DNA from 4 places in the Halpernia sp. GG3 genome. Region 2 is predicted to be linked to each of the others. Evidence: riboswitches for the same ligand, from Rfam matches in the RefSeq annotation. Region 2 holds a riboswitch; each other region holds the start of a gene.

Region 1 (3,394 bases), on a different contig from region 2:
AGCCGGTATTGCAGTTAGCAAATCTTTCTACACTTTGGGCAGAAGCGCAGGTTTACACCACGCAAATGTCTTCAATAAGCCTGAACCAGAATGTGACGGTACAAATTCCTGATTTAAATGAAACCGTCAACGGAACAATTGATTTCATCAACCCAGAAATTGATCCAAATAGTAGAATAAATTTAGTGCGGGTTACCATTCCCAATATTAAAAATCAGTTGCATCCTGGGATGTCTGCTTATATTACTGTTAGCAACAAAGCACGGAAGGCTTTTATGCTTCCTCAAGAAGCGGTGCTGAGAGATAGCAAAGGCGCAACAGTTTGGGTTAAAATTAAAGATGGTGTTTATGAAATAAGAATGGTAAAAATTGGTGTTGCTCAAAATAATGTAATTGAAATAATTTCTGGATTGACCGCCGCAGATGTCGTAGTAACAAGTGGGGCATATTTATTGAATAGTGAGTATATATTTCAGCATGGCGCAGATCCAATGGCTGGCATGAAAATGTAAGATTAAATAAACTACAAACATAAAATTACTGTAACATGGAAAATTCTACCCAACACTCAAAAAGCAACAGTTACACAACGTTTATTTTGATGCTTTGTGCGTCTTTTTTGGCGATGTACGTTACAATGTATCTTAATATTTATGAACTGGATCACGTTTATTTCAGTCTGACGAGATTTTATATGAGTTGTCTTGGAATCTCAGCAATGGCTGTAATCATGTTTTTATTTATGCGCAAAATGTATCAAAATAAGCAGAAAAATATTGGAATAATCGTTGGAAGTATAGGTTTATTTTTTGCTGCATTAGGTTTGGTTCGTACGCAAAGTCCGATAATCGGCGATGTTTTATGGATGAAGGCCATGATTCCGCACCATTCAATTGCTATTTTAACAAGTGAAAGAGCAGACATTAAAGATCCGGAAGTAAAAAAGTTAGCAAACAGCATTATCACGGCTCAAAGAAAAGAAATTCTTGAAATGAAAGTAATGATAAAGCGATTAGAGAAAGAAAAATGAAAATAATTAATATTTTGTCTTTCTTCTCATCGCAATGTTCCTCAAAATAAAAAGTTATTGAACTTTCTTATTTTACACTGTATAAACTACTAATGAATTAAAATGAGGCTAAATATTTTTATAAAAGTGGAGGTGGAGGAACTACAAAATATATCTATAAATCAGATGGTTATAATGTAAATCTTCACTTTGTGTCAACCAATTGAAAATAAAGTAAAATTAACTTTATTTTGATAATGGTCAATTTACGTTCGTATAGATAATATTTAGAAGATAATGGTAAAAATATTATATCTGCAAATCCCCGTCTTTGTTCCATATAATCATAAAAAAAATTGCCAAAAGAATTGTTTTTTACAAAAAAATAATTAATTTTGTACCATCAAGTCAATTAAAATTGATTTATAAAGAAGCGTTGAGAGACAGGCTCTTTGATGCGCTAGCAACCAGACTGAAGTCAAGGTGCTAATTCCTGATCCGTTTTTGGAGAATATAAAAAACAATTGAAACAATGAAGAATTCTTTTCTTATTTTAAATACCATCTTTTTTGAGCTTCACGCTCTTTCTACTAATAACTCAACAACCAAGAATTGTTGCGGTTGTTGTAGATAAAACTTAATTGCCTCTTATTCGATAATCAGGCTATCAATAGGAATTTACAAGCTGTATTTCCAACCCTATTCTTTTCACAATAAATATAAGTACTCTATTAGAGCTACTAATTAAATAACACGATTGTTTTTGTAACAATTCATCACCCTTTAATAATTTGTTTTTACTAAACATTGGGGATTGGAGAGTCAAAAGTAAAATAGTTATAGAATTGTAAAGGTTTATTGTTGATTAAGTAAGGTTCTATAAAAATTATCAACTAAATAAATATTTTAATTACTAAGTAAAAATTAACATCGTGAATATGAATAACAAAGAACAGGCAATCGCCGTTTACTACGAACATCCAGACTGGTTTCGTCCATTATTTAAAGAACTTGAAAATAGGGAGCTTCCGGTAATAGAATATGGCGCGGCAGAACACCATTTCAATATATCAGAAAAAGAATTCCCTTTCAGCGTTTTCTTTAATCGCATGAGTCCATCTGCATATCTAAGAAACAATACGCAGGCAATTTTCTATACAACAGGACTATTAGCGTCTTTGGAAAGCAAAGGAGTAAGAGTTATTAACGGATCAAAAGCCTGGAGATATGAAATTTCTAAAGCTTTACAACTTAGCCTCTTAGAGTCTTTAGGCCTGCCTTTTCCTAAATCTGTGGTAATTAACAATGCTTCACAAGCCTTGGCTGCATCAAAGGACTTACGCTTTCCAATTGTCGTAAAAGCGAATATAGGTGGAAGTGGTGCAGGAATAACTCGTTATAACACCGAGGAAGAACTCAAAAAGGCTGTTGCTGATGAATCTATTGAACTGGGATTGGATTTCACTGCGCTTGTACAAGAGTTTATTCCGGCAAGGAATGGAAATATTCACCGGGTGGAAACGCTTGATGGAAAATATTTATATGGTATAAAAGTATACACCTCAGGTGATACTTTTAATCTTTGTCCTGCAGATATTTGCCAGACAACAACGGGACAGGAATTGTCAAGAAATGCTTGTGCGCTTGACGCTCCAAAGAACGGACTTAAAGTAGAGGCATATACACCTTCAAACGAAATTATTAACGCTATTGAAAAAATTATTCAAGCCGCAGGAATTGACGTTGGTGGAATAGAATACATCATAGATGACAGGGATGGACAACTATATTACTATGACATTAATGCACTTTCAAATTTTGTTGCAGATGCAATAAATGTTATAGGTTTTGACCCACATAAAAAATTAGTGGATTTTATAGAAAAAACAGCAAATTTAAAATTAAAACAAGCATTATGAAATTTGGATACTGGTTACCCGTTTTTGGAGGATGGTTAAGAAATGTAGAAGATGAGAATATGACCATTTCCTGGGATTACATTAAGGAACTGGCTCAAAAGAGTGAAGACTGGGGTTACAGCATTTCCCTTATCGCAGAATTATATTTAAATGATATAAAAGGAGAAGAAGCTCCTTCTCTTGATGCTTGGTCTACTGCAGCGGCATTGGCAGCGGTTACCAAGGAACTAGAGATTATGGTGGCAGTAAGGCCTACGTACCACAATCCTGCTTTGTTGGCTAAGGCGGTAGCAAATCTGGAACACATCAGCAATGACAGAATTTCTCTTAACGTGGTTGCTTCTTGGTGGAAAGCCGAAGCAGATAAGTACGGAATTGAATTTGATGAACATGACAATCGTTATGCGCGCACCAGCGAATGGATAGAAGTGATCAGCCGCCTTTGGAAAGAAGATCATGTTTCTTT
Region 2 (3,394 bases):
TATCATCTAAAATATCATCTATATGCTCAATTCCTACACTGATGCGAACTTGTCCAGGTTTGATTCCCGCGTGCAATTGTTCTTCTTCAGAAAGCTGCTCGTGAGTAGTAGAAGCAGGATTAATAATTAAAGTTTTAGAATCACCCACATTGGCAACGTGGCTGATTAGTTCTAAACTATTGATGAATTTTATCGCAGATTCTTTTCCACCTTTTATTTCAAAACTTAGTACGCCACCAAAACCATTTTTAAAATATTTTTTTGCATTTTCATGATCGGGGAAACTTGGCAAACCTGGATATAATACTTTTTCAACTTGTGGATGATCTTCCAAAAATTCTGCGACTTTCTGCGCATTTTGAACGGTTCTTTCTAAACGAAGCGATAAAGTTTCAAGACCATGAATTAAAAGAAAAGAATTAAATGGCGAAATAGTTGGACCAAAATCTCGAAGACCTTCTACTCTCGCTTTTATGATGAAAGCAATATTTCCAAAAGAGCCGTTAACACCAAAAACATCAGAAAAAATCAAACCGTGGTAACTTTCTGAAGGCTCAGAAAATTGTGGAAATTTCCCACTTCCCCAATCAAAATTTCCGCCATCTACGATAATTCCACCGATGGAAGTGCCGTGACCGCCGATCCATTTTGTAGCAGATTCTACCACGATATTTGCACCATGTTTTAAAGGTTGAAAAATAAATCCACCCGCACCAAAAGTATTATCAACGATTAAAGGAAGATTATGTTTTTTTGCAACTGCTGCAATTGCTTCAAAATCTGCTACATTTAAACTTGGATTACCGATGGTTTCAACATAGATGGCTTTTGTATTTTCATTGATTTGTTCCTCAAAATCTTGCGGTTCGTCATCTTTTGCAAAGCGGCATTCGATCCCTAATTTTTTAAAAGTTACTTTAAACTGATTAAAACTTCCACCGTACAAATACGGCGAACTCACGAAATTATCTCCAGCCTGAAGAATATTTGTAATTGCTAAAAACTGTGCGGCATGACCAGAACTTGTTGCTAAAGCAGCAACTCCGCCGTGTAGCGCAGCAACTCTTTTTTCAAAAACATCCGTTGTCGGATTCATTAAACGGGTATAAATATTTCCGAATTCTTTTAAACCAAAAAGATTAGCAGCGTGCTGTGCATCGTTGAAAGTATAACAAGCGGTTTGATAGAGCGGAACCGCCCTGGAATTTGTGGTTGAATCTATGGTTTGTCCCGCATGAAGTTGCAATGTTTCAAATTTTAAATTGCTCATATTTTAAATAATTTTATTTTAAATGTTGTGCAACTTATCTTCTGAAAAGCTTACCGAAAGAGCATAAAAAAACTCTTTCGATAAGACGAAAGAGTTTGATATAAATGTATAATTTTTATATTTCTGTTTCTGACTTATCTTTCCCGCCATTGCGAGTTGAATTTTGCACCTTATTTATTTCTAAACAGGTTGCCAAAGTTTCACCGGGTCAATTCCCTCCACTTTTCTAAATAAGTTGCGATGTTTTAAAGAACGTAATTTCTGGTGCAAAGATAGAAAGGTTTTTTAAATCTCCAAATTTTTAATTAAAAAAATTGATAATAATTTAATTTGTTCCCTAACCAATCTCAATGTTGAACATTTGAATAATTCATCCATCTTCATTTTCAAAACTCGGTACCACAAAAATTAGTTTATAATCCGAAATTGATACCGTCTTCATCGTCTTCAAGCTTCAGTTTTTTTAAAGACGCCTTGGCAATATTTCCGCCTACCTACCATCGGCAGGCGGAATTTACTTCTTGGAATATTGTTTTTAGCCGGATTTATTTTTTTACTTCTTTCAACATTTCTTTCACGGCAGCTTCCAATTGTTGGTCTTCGCCGTTCAAAAATTTATTATAATCGTTATTTACCTTAATATCAGGTTCTAGTTGATGATTTTCTGTAGCCTGGGTTTCGCCAGCACCGTAAGTAGCAATCATTGGTATACCGAAATAAATGGTTGGATCTATTTGTGTTTCCCACCAAACTGCGGTTCCGGTTCCTGCAACAGGCATTCCAATTAATTTACCCAATCCTAATTCTTTATATGCATAAGGAAACATAAAAGCATCAGAATAATTGCCTTCACTCATTACTACGCAACTTGGTTTAGTCCATTTATTCATCGGCTCGCCACCTGTAGTGATATTCCCTTGTGGGCGTAAAGTAAAATATTCTTTTCCTCCTAAGAAAGTAACCAAATCATCATGCAACCAACCGCCACCGTTAAAACGAGTATCTACAATTAGCGCTTCCTTCTTCACGTTTTTACCTAAAACTTTATCAAAAGTCACCCTAAAACTTGGGTCGTCCATACTTCTTATATGCACATAACCAACTCTACCACCAGAAAGACTATCCGTTAGTTGGGCCATCTTATCTGTCCAACGTTTGTAAAGTAAAACACCGCTTTCCACACCAACTGATATAGGTTTTACAACTTCGCTAATGGTTTTATTTGTTTTTGGATCGTGGAAATCTATTCTCGTAAAATTACCTTCTTTATGGTTTAGAAAAATTGCCCAATCAACATCAGCTGTTATCTCGTTACCATTTATTTTATCGATGATCATTCCTGCTTTCATCTCGGTTTTCGCTTTATCAAAAGGTCCGGCAGCTATTATATCTTTTACCACCAAGCCGTCACCGCCTTTGGTAACATCATATAATAAACCTAACGCAGCTGTTGCATCAGCATTCATTTTTTTAACTCTGTACCCACCACCTGTATGTGAAGCATTTAATTCTCCCAAAAACTCGCTCAATAAAACTTCAAAATCATAATTGTTATTAATATAGGGAAGAAATTTGCTGTAAGTAGTATGATAACCATCCCAATCTACCCCTTGCAGTTTTGGGTCGAACAGTTTTTTCTTCACCTGTTTCCAGGCATGATCAAACATATATTTCCGCTCTTCAGATGCATTCAATTCCATAGAAGCATCAATTTTCATTGGAGAAACTTTACCGTCATCAACACCTACTTTCATGATGTTGCCACCAGCCAAAACAAACAGATCTTTGCCGTCATTGCTTAATTCCAAACTGCCATCAGTTACGCCCAATTTCGCCAAAACTTTGGTTTCATGGGTACGAGGCATCGTCATCCATAAATCATAACCTTTTTCATACTTTGCTAAATAATATAATTTTTCACCATCTTTTGATAAAGCTACACCACCGATATCAGTAGAGCTGATGGTCAATCTTTTGGTTCTGTTTTCTAAATTTTTAAGATTAGGTTCAAATATAGGTTTTTCTTCTTTTTTTACTAACTTGATCTTTTTAGATTTAACGTCATTTTTATCACCGATTTTAGTACTATCTTTCTTTTCTATTTCTTTTTGTAAATCGAAATCT
Region 3 (3,394 bases), on a different contig from region 2:
AAGCGATTCTATAATGTTGATTTGATCGGGTCCAAAATAATCGTTTTGAGAAAGTCCATTTGCTGTTAAACTTGTAGGAAAATGAAAATTGGTAATTTTGGTTTCGTTATAATTTCCTGCCAAATTAATATCTAAAATACCACCACCAATATTCCATTTATAGGTTGCAACTACATCTACACCTTTCGTTTTAGTATCAATCGCGTTGGCAAATAATCTTGCCGCTTCTGCACCATTTTGTGTAATCAAAGAACTACTAATTTGGCTAGTAAGTACAATTCTATCTTTTACCGTTATTAAATAACCATCCACTGTGATAAATAAATTATCCAAAGGTTTCAAAGTAAAACCAAGACTTGTATTAATAGATTTTTCTTGTTTTAATTTATCAAAACCCAATGCTTTTGCAACATCGCTATCATTATTAAAAATTCCTTTATTTACAATCCCTACACCTGTAGTGGAAATATCAGAATAAAAATTACTAAAATATTTCTGTTGTAAAGACGGAGCTCTAAAACCTGAACTTATGCCACCTCTAAGGGCAAAATTTTTCAAAATCTCATACCGCATTGCTAATTTACCATTGATGGAGTTTCCAAAATCTGAATAATGCTCAAATCTAGTAGCCACATCAATATAGAAATTTTTAATATCATAAGATACATCTGCATAGGCTGATAATGAATTTCTATTCTTGGTTAAAGCATTCGCCGGAGAAAAACCTGTGAAAGATTGGGACCCTCCAGTTCCTGAGATATCACTTGTGTTGGTAGAAGAATTGGCAATATTTCCATAGATGTCGTAAGTTGCATAAGATGCAACCTCGCCAGTTTTTATTTGATATTGCTCAAAACGATACTCACCACCAAAAGCAAGATTAATTTTTTCAAATTTTTTGCTGATGTCTAAATTGATCGTATTTTGTAGAAATCCATGAGAACCAGCGTAGAAACTTGTAGGAGATTTTGCACCTAATGACGCGTTGTTAGTATTACTTACGTTATACTCAAAAACGTTGCTCCCAAAAGTATTGCTAAAATCTGCACTCCAATTATTATCGTGGTAGCGTACACCTGCAGATTGAGAAATATCATAAATTTTTGAACCTAAAATTGGTTGAAAACCATTTGGATAAATGGATAAAACTACATTACTAGTTTCGCTTGGCAATCTTCTAAATCCATAACCTTGTCCCTCTTTTATGCTAAATCCGCCAAAAGTATAAACAATAAATTTATCATTTAATTGATATTCTGCATTTAGAAAAAGTTGACCTAATTTAATATGCGCATCTCCCACTTGAAAGTTGAAATAATCTCTTGTTAATCCTCTTTTAGCAATTTCGGCATCATCAGCTGACCTTGCCGCAGCAGGATTATCTGCAAAATCATATGCAAAATTATTCCCAAAAATATCAAGATTATTATTCTGAGTCCGGTTAGTTTTTTGCCTGTCACTCAGTTGCAAAGTAAGATTTATTATACCTTTATCTTTACTAATACTTGCACCATAATTGACACCGGCTTGTAAATTTCCACCATCACTTCTACTGGTTTTTCCGTAGGTAATAGAAGCTGAAGCGCCTTGATTTTTTTTAAGAATAATATTGATGACACCTGCAATGGCATCAGAACCATATTGTGCAGAAGCACCATCTCTTAATACCTCTATTCTATCAATAGCTAAAACAGGAATTGTGCTTAAATCTGTACCCACAGAACCATTCCCAACTGTATTTTGATAATTAACCAAAGAAGTTGTATGTCTTCTTTTTCCATTAATTAATACTAAAACTTGGTCTGGCCCCATACCTCGTAAAGTAACAGGATCAATATGTTCCGTACCATCAGAGGCAGATTGATGCACTGAATTAAACGAAGGAATAATATAATTTAATAAATCTTGCACGGTACTTTGAGGCGCAGATTTTTGAATTTTTGCAACCGAAATAACATCAACTGCGACTGGAGAATTAATTTTAGAACGAGGTAAACCACGATTTCCCACAATCACGACATCCTCAATATCCTTGGTTTTTTCTTGTGCATAAATACTATAGAAAGTTCCTAATAATAAAATAGAAAAAGTAATTTTCTTCATTCCTTAATTTTTAGATTTTTAACGCTAAGTAATAAAAACGAAATATCAAGAAATAATAAAAAAAGTAATTCATATATTATCTTCCCCATTAAAGGGTGGATTTAGCACCATTACACCATAGAAATGTCGGTTGCCAAGGTTTCAAAGGGCCAAATCCCTCCACCTTTCTTGATAAGTCTGCGCAAAAATAAATTATTTTGCAATATAATCCAAATAAGAGAAATATTAAAATTTAAATTTCATATTTGGTCATATAAAATTGAGTGAGAAAAAGGCGATTCATAGGTCATTTAACGTAAAATATTTTAAGAAATTTTTACGAAAAAGCAAATTGTCTTTATATTGAATTTATCAATTTTTAATTTACTCTTAGAACTAAAAAAATCCCAACCATTTTAAGGATTGGGATTAATTATTATCAACAAAAACGCTTAAACATCAATTTTTGCATATTTTGCATTTTTCTCTATAAATTCACGTCTCGGTGGAACTTCATCGCCCATCAACATTGAGAAAACATTATCTGCATCCACCGCATTTTCGATAGTTACCTGTTTTAAAGTTCTGTTTTCAGGATTTAAAGTGGTTTCCCATAACTGCTCTGGGTTCATTTCACCCAAACCTTTGTAACGCTGTACATCAACGCCTTTTCCATCTGGTGAAAGTTTGAAAGTTTCTTCTTCACGTTCCTTTTCATTCCAGGTGTACACTTTTTTATTTCCTTTTTTAAGTAAATAGAGTGGCGGCGATGCAATATAAACATAGCCGTTTTCAACTAATTCCTTCATATATCTAAAGAAAAATGTCAAAATTAAAGTCGAAATATGCGCGCCATCAATATCGGCATCACACATAATGACTATTTTGTGATAGCGTAATTTTTTTATATTTAAAGCCTTAGAATCTTCTTCTGTGCCGACACTTACACCAAGTGCAGTGTAAATATTTTTAATCTCTTCATTATCGTAAACCTTATGAAGCATTGCTTTTTCAACATTTAGAATTTTACCTCTTAAAGGTAAAATCGCTTGAAACAACCGGTCACGACCTTGTTTTGCAGTTCCACCTGCAGAATCTCCCTCGACAAGAAACAATTCACTTTCAGCAGGATCTTTTGAAGAACAGTCAGACAATTTTCCTGGCAAACCACTTCCGCCCATCGGCGATTTACGCTGCACCATTTCGCGGGCTTTTTTCGCTGCTTGCCTCGCTTTCGCCGCTAAAACTACTTTTTGAACGATAATTTTGGCTTCGTTCGGATTTTCTTCCAAGAAATTGGAAAGCATTTCAC
Region 4 (3,394 bases), on a different contig from region 2:
TATCCGGTTCCGAAGCGATTAAATTTAAGAATTTAACCATGCAATATTTACCGTCCAGTAAACCATCATCAAAATTGACATCTAAAATCTGAGCGCCATTTTCAACCTGTTCTCTTGCAATATCAAGTGCTTCAGAAAATTTTTCTTCTTTAATTAATCGAAGGAACTTCTTTGAACCTGCAACATTTGTTCTCTCACCAACATTAATAAAGTTGGATTCTTCTGCTATAATTAAAGGTTCGAGACCTGAGAGTTTTAAGTATTTCATTAATAATTTTCCAATTTATCAATGTAACCGTTTACCAATGACATTATTATGTCAAATGATAGTTACATTGTTACATTTTTAGATTGTTACATTAATTTTTCTTGGTTGATATTCTTTCACCAGATCTGCAATTGCTTTTATATGTTCTGGAGTTGTTCCACAGCAACCGCCGATAATATTAATTAAATTTTTATCTACAAATTCGCGGATCTGTTCGGCCATAAATTCTGGACTTTCATCATATTGCCCGAAAGCATTTGGTAATCCTGCATTTGGATACGCGGAAATAAAAAATTCTGAATTGTTTGCTAAACTTTCCAAATAAGGCGTCAATTGTTTGGCACCTAAAGCACAATTAAAACCAACGCTCAGTAAATTTAAATGTGAAATCGAAATTAAAAATGCTTCCGCGGTTTGTCCGCTCAGAGTTCTTCCTGAAGCATCTGTAATGGTTCCTGAAACCATAATTGGAATCTCAATATTTCGCTCTTCCTGAATTTCGTCAATAGCAAAAAGTGCGGCTTTTGCATTTAAGGTGTCAAAAATAGTTTCTACCAAAAGTAGATCTGAACCGCCATCTAGTAAGGCTTCTGCTTGCTGTTTGTAAGCAATTCGTAGTTCTTCAAAAGTAATGGCACGAAAACCCGGATCATTGACGTCTGGTGAAAGACTGGCTGTTTTGTTAGTTGGTCCGATGGAACCAGCTACAAATCGAGGTTTATCAGGATTTTTTGTAGTGAATTCCTGGCAAACTTTTTTGGCGATTTTTGCAGATTCAAAATTCAGTTCATAAACCAGTTCTTCCATATGATAATCAGCCATTGCGATGGTAGTTCCGGAAAAAGTATTGGTTTCAATAATGTCTGCCCCAGCTGCTAAATATTTCCTGTGAACTTCGGAAATGGCTTCTGGTTGTGTTAAAGTCAATAAATCATTATTACCTTTTAAAGAAAATTCCCAATCTTTAAAGCGTTCGCCTCGGTAATCTGCTTCCGTAAAATTATAACGCTGAAGCATAGTTCCCATAGCGCCATCTAAAATTAGGATGCGTTTGGAAAGTTCGGCGCGAAGTATATGTTGTGAATTCATTTTCAATTTTAGTTATAAATAAAAATTTGAAAATGCTACCGAAGAAAGGTAGAAAAATTTATTAGTTATCTTCATCCGGAAAAACCGGAATAGAATGTAGCACCTTTTCTCAAAAGAGAGGTTGCCAAGGTTTCGTAGGGTCTAGTCCCTCCACCTTTCTGGATAACATTTTCAATATTTAAAAGAACAATTCGGCTACAAAGATAATGAGTAATAATTAGAAAACTGATGAAATACTTCAAAGTTTTTCAATAAAATTTAAAGAAACTTAATAGGATTAATCACTCAAAATGATTAATTAAAGCGGCTGTATGACAGATTTGAATATTTCAATTCATTTAAAAATCATTAATTTTGCAAATGAAAATTCAAACTATTTTTGAATTTTAAATAGTTAAACAGTCGTAGCCCGACCTGAACTGAAATCCTTTTGTTGCAATTACGATTGCAAAAATTTCGAAGAAGTATATTACTTTCTATCGCAATAGCTTTAAGAAAATTAGTAGGGGAGGACGAAAATAGCTGGTCTGATAAGATGTAAAAGAGATATTCTACAAAGTGAAATAGCTGCTAAAAGAAATATCGTAATTAATAATAAAATAAATTTAATCTTAAGGAAAATATATGAAAATTGAAAACGAAAGATTAAAAAATGAGCAATGGCGGCAATGGGGGCCATATGTAAGTAACCGACAATGGGGAAATGTGCGTGAAGATTACAGCCATGATGGCAATGCCTGGGAGTCTACCAGCCATGATGAAGCAGAAAGTAAAGTTTTCCGCTGGGCGGAAGAGGGAATTGCAGGTTTAAGCGATTCCAAACAACTGCTTTGTTTTGCCTTTTCATTTTGGAATAAGAAAGATAAAATGGTCAAAGAGCGTTTTTTTGGTGTTTCTAATTATCAGGGAAATCACGGTGAAGACGTAAAAGAATTATTTTATTATCTGGATAATACGCCATCTCACAGTTATATGAAGATGGTTTATAAATACCCAATCAACCGTTTTCCCTATGAAGAATTGGTTGAAGAAAATGAACGCCGAAGTAAAACTGAACCAGAATTTGAATTAATTGATACTGGAATATTCAATAAAAATGAATATTTTGATATTTTTATAGAATATTGTAAAGTTGATCCGGATGATATTTTTATCCGGGTTACGGCTCATAATCGAAGTGAAAATTCTGCGCCATTAGTAATTTTACCAACAGTTTGGTTCAGAAATAATTGGGTTTGGGGATACAATGATTACAAACCAGAACTAAAAAAAGCAAGAAACGGGGTTATTGATATCTTGCACGACAGTATTTCTATAAAAAAGTTTTACGCAAGAAATTCTGAAACTGAAGCACTTTTTTGCGAAAATGAAACGAATATTGCTAAAATTTATAATACAGCTCCAACATCAGGCTATTTTAAAGACGGAATAAATGATTTTATCACTGACGGAAACGATACTGTAAACCCAGAAAATTTTGGCACCAAAGCAAGTTTTCACATTGATACAGAAATTGCTGCGGGTGAATCAAAAACTTTTGATTTTAGACTTTCGCCCCATGAAATGAATGACGCGTTTTATGATTTTGATGAAATATTTGAAATTAGAAAAGAAGAAGCCAATTATTTCTACGAAAATCTACAAAGAAACATTCCCGATAAAGATGAACAAAACGTTCAGAGACAGGCTTTTGCAGGACTTCTCTGGAATAAACAATTCTACCATTATAATGTTGCGAAATGGCTAAAAGGTGATCCAAATTTAGAAGCACCCAGAAATTTTGACAAATTCGTACGGAATACAGAATGGATGCATCTTCATAATAAAGACATCATTTCTATGCCTGATAAATGGGAATATCCGTGGTATGCAACCTGGGATTTGGCATTTCATTGTGTTTCATTTAGTGTGATTGACGCAGGTTTTGCTAAAAGTCAGTTAGCACTTTTGACCAAAGAATGGTACATGCATCCAAATGGACAAATGCCCGCTTATGAATGGAATCTGAGCGACGTCAATCCACCAGTTCACGCGTGG

The links. Region 2 has a riboswitch for S-adenosylmethionine ahead of ACVBED_RS07670 (O-acetylhomoserine aminocarboxypropyltransferase/cysteine synthase family protein). Riboswitches for the same ligand answer to the same signal wherever they lie in the genome.
Region 1: another riboswitch for S-adenosylmethionine. It lies ahead of ACVBED_RS01695 (ATP-grasp domain-containing protein); the one in region 2 lies ahead of ACVBED_RS07670 (O-acetylhomoserine aminocarboxypropyltransferase/cysteine synthase family protein).
Region 3: another riboswitch for S-adenosylmethionine. It lies ahead of ACVBED_RS03235 (TonB-dependent receptor plug domain-containing protein); the one in region 2 lies ahead of ACVBED_RS07670 (O-acetylhomoserine aminocarboxypropyltransferase/cysteine synthase family protein).
Region 4: another riboswitch for S-adenosylmethionine. It lies ahead of ACVBED_RS01560 (homocysteine S-methyltransferase family protein); the one in region 2 lies ahead of ACVBED_RS07670 (O-acetylhomoserine aminocarboxypropyltransferase/cysteine synthase family protein).

Annotation. Positions count from the first base shown of each region.
Region 1 covers NZ_JBRIIR020000006.1:155,459-158,852, forward strand. The annotation lists gene ACVBED_RS01685 (efflux RND transporter periplasmic adaptor subunit) at 1-512, shown strand, start outside; gene ACVBED_RS01690 (DUF305 domain-containing protein) at 548-1,030, shown strand; SAM riboswitch class I at 1,430-1,529, shown strand; gene ACVBED_RS01695 (ATP-grasp domain-containing protein) at 1,948-2,928, shown strand; gene ACVBED_RS01700 (LLM class flavin-dependent oxidoreductase) at 2,925-3,394, shown strand, end outside.
Region 2 covers NZ_JBRIIR020000014.1:34,982-38,375, reverse strand. The annotation lists gene ACVBED_RS07670 (O-acetylhomoserine aminocarboxypropyltransferase/cysteine synthase family protein) at 1-1,270, opposite strand, end outside; SAM riboswitch class I at 1,402-1,507, opposite strand; gene ACVBED_RS07665 (S41 family peptidase) at 1,816-3,394, opposite strand, start outside.
Region 3 covers NZ_JBRIIR020000006.1:465,234-468,627, reverse strand. The annotation lists gene ACVBED_RS03235 (TonB-dependent receptor plug domain-containing protein) at 1-2,103, opposite strand, end outside; SAM riboswitch class I at 2,177-2,281, opposite strand; gene gyrB (DNA topoisomerase (ATP-hydrolyzing) subunit B) at 2,535-3,394, opposite strand, start outside.
Region 4 covers NZ_JBRIIR020000006.1:130,165-133,558, forward strand. The annotation lists gene metH (methionine synthase) at 1-268, opposite strand, end outside; gene ACVBED_RS01560 (homocysteine S-methyltransferase family protein) at 347-1,357, opposite strand; SAM riboswitch class I at 1,420-1,526, opposite strand; gene ACVBED_RS01565 (MGH1-like glycoside hydrolase domain-containing protein) at 1,982-3,394, shown strand, end outside.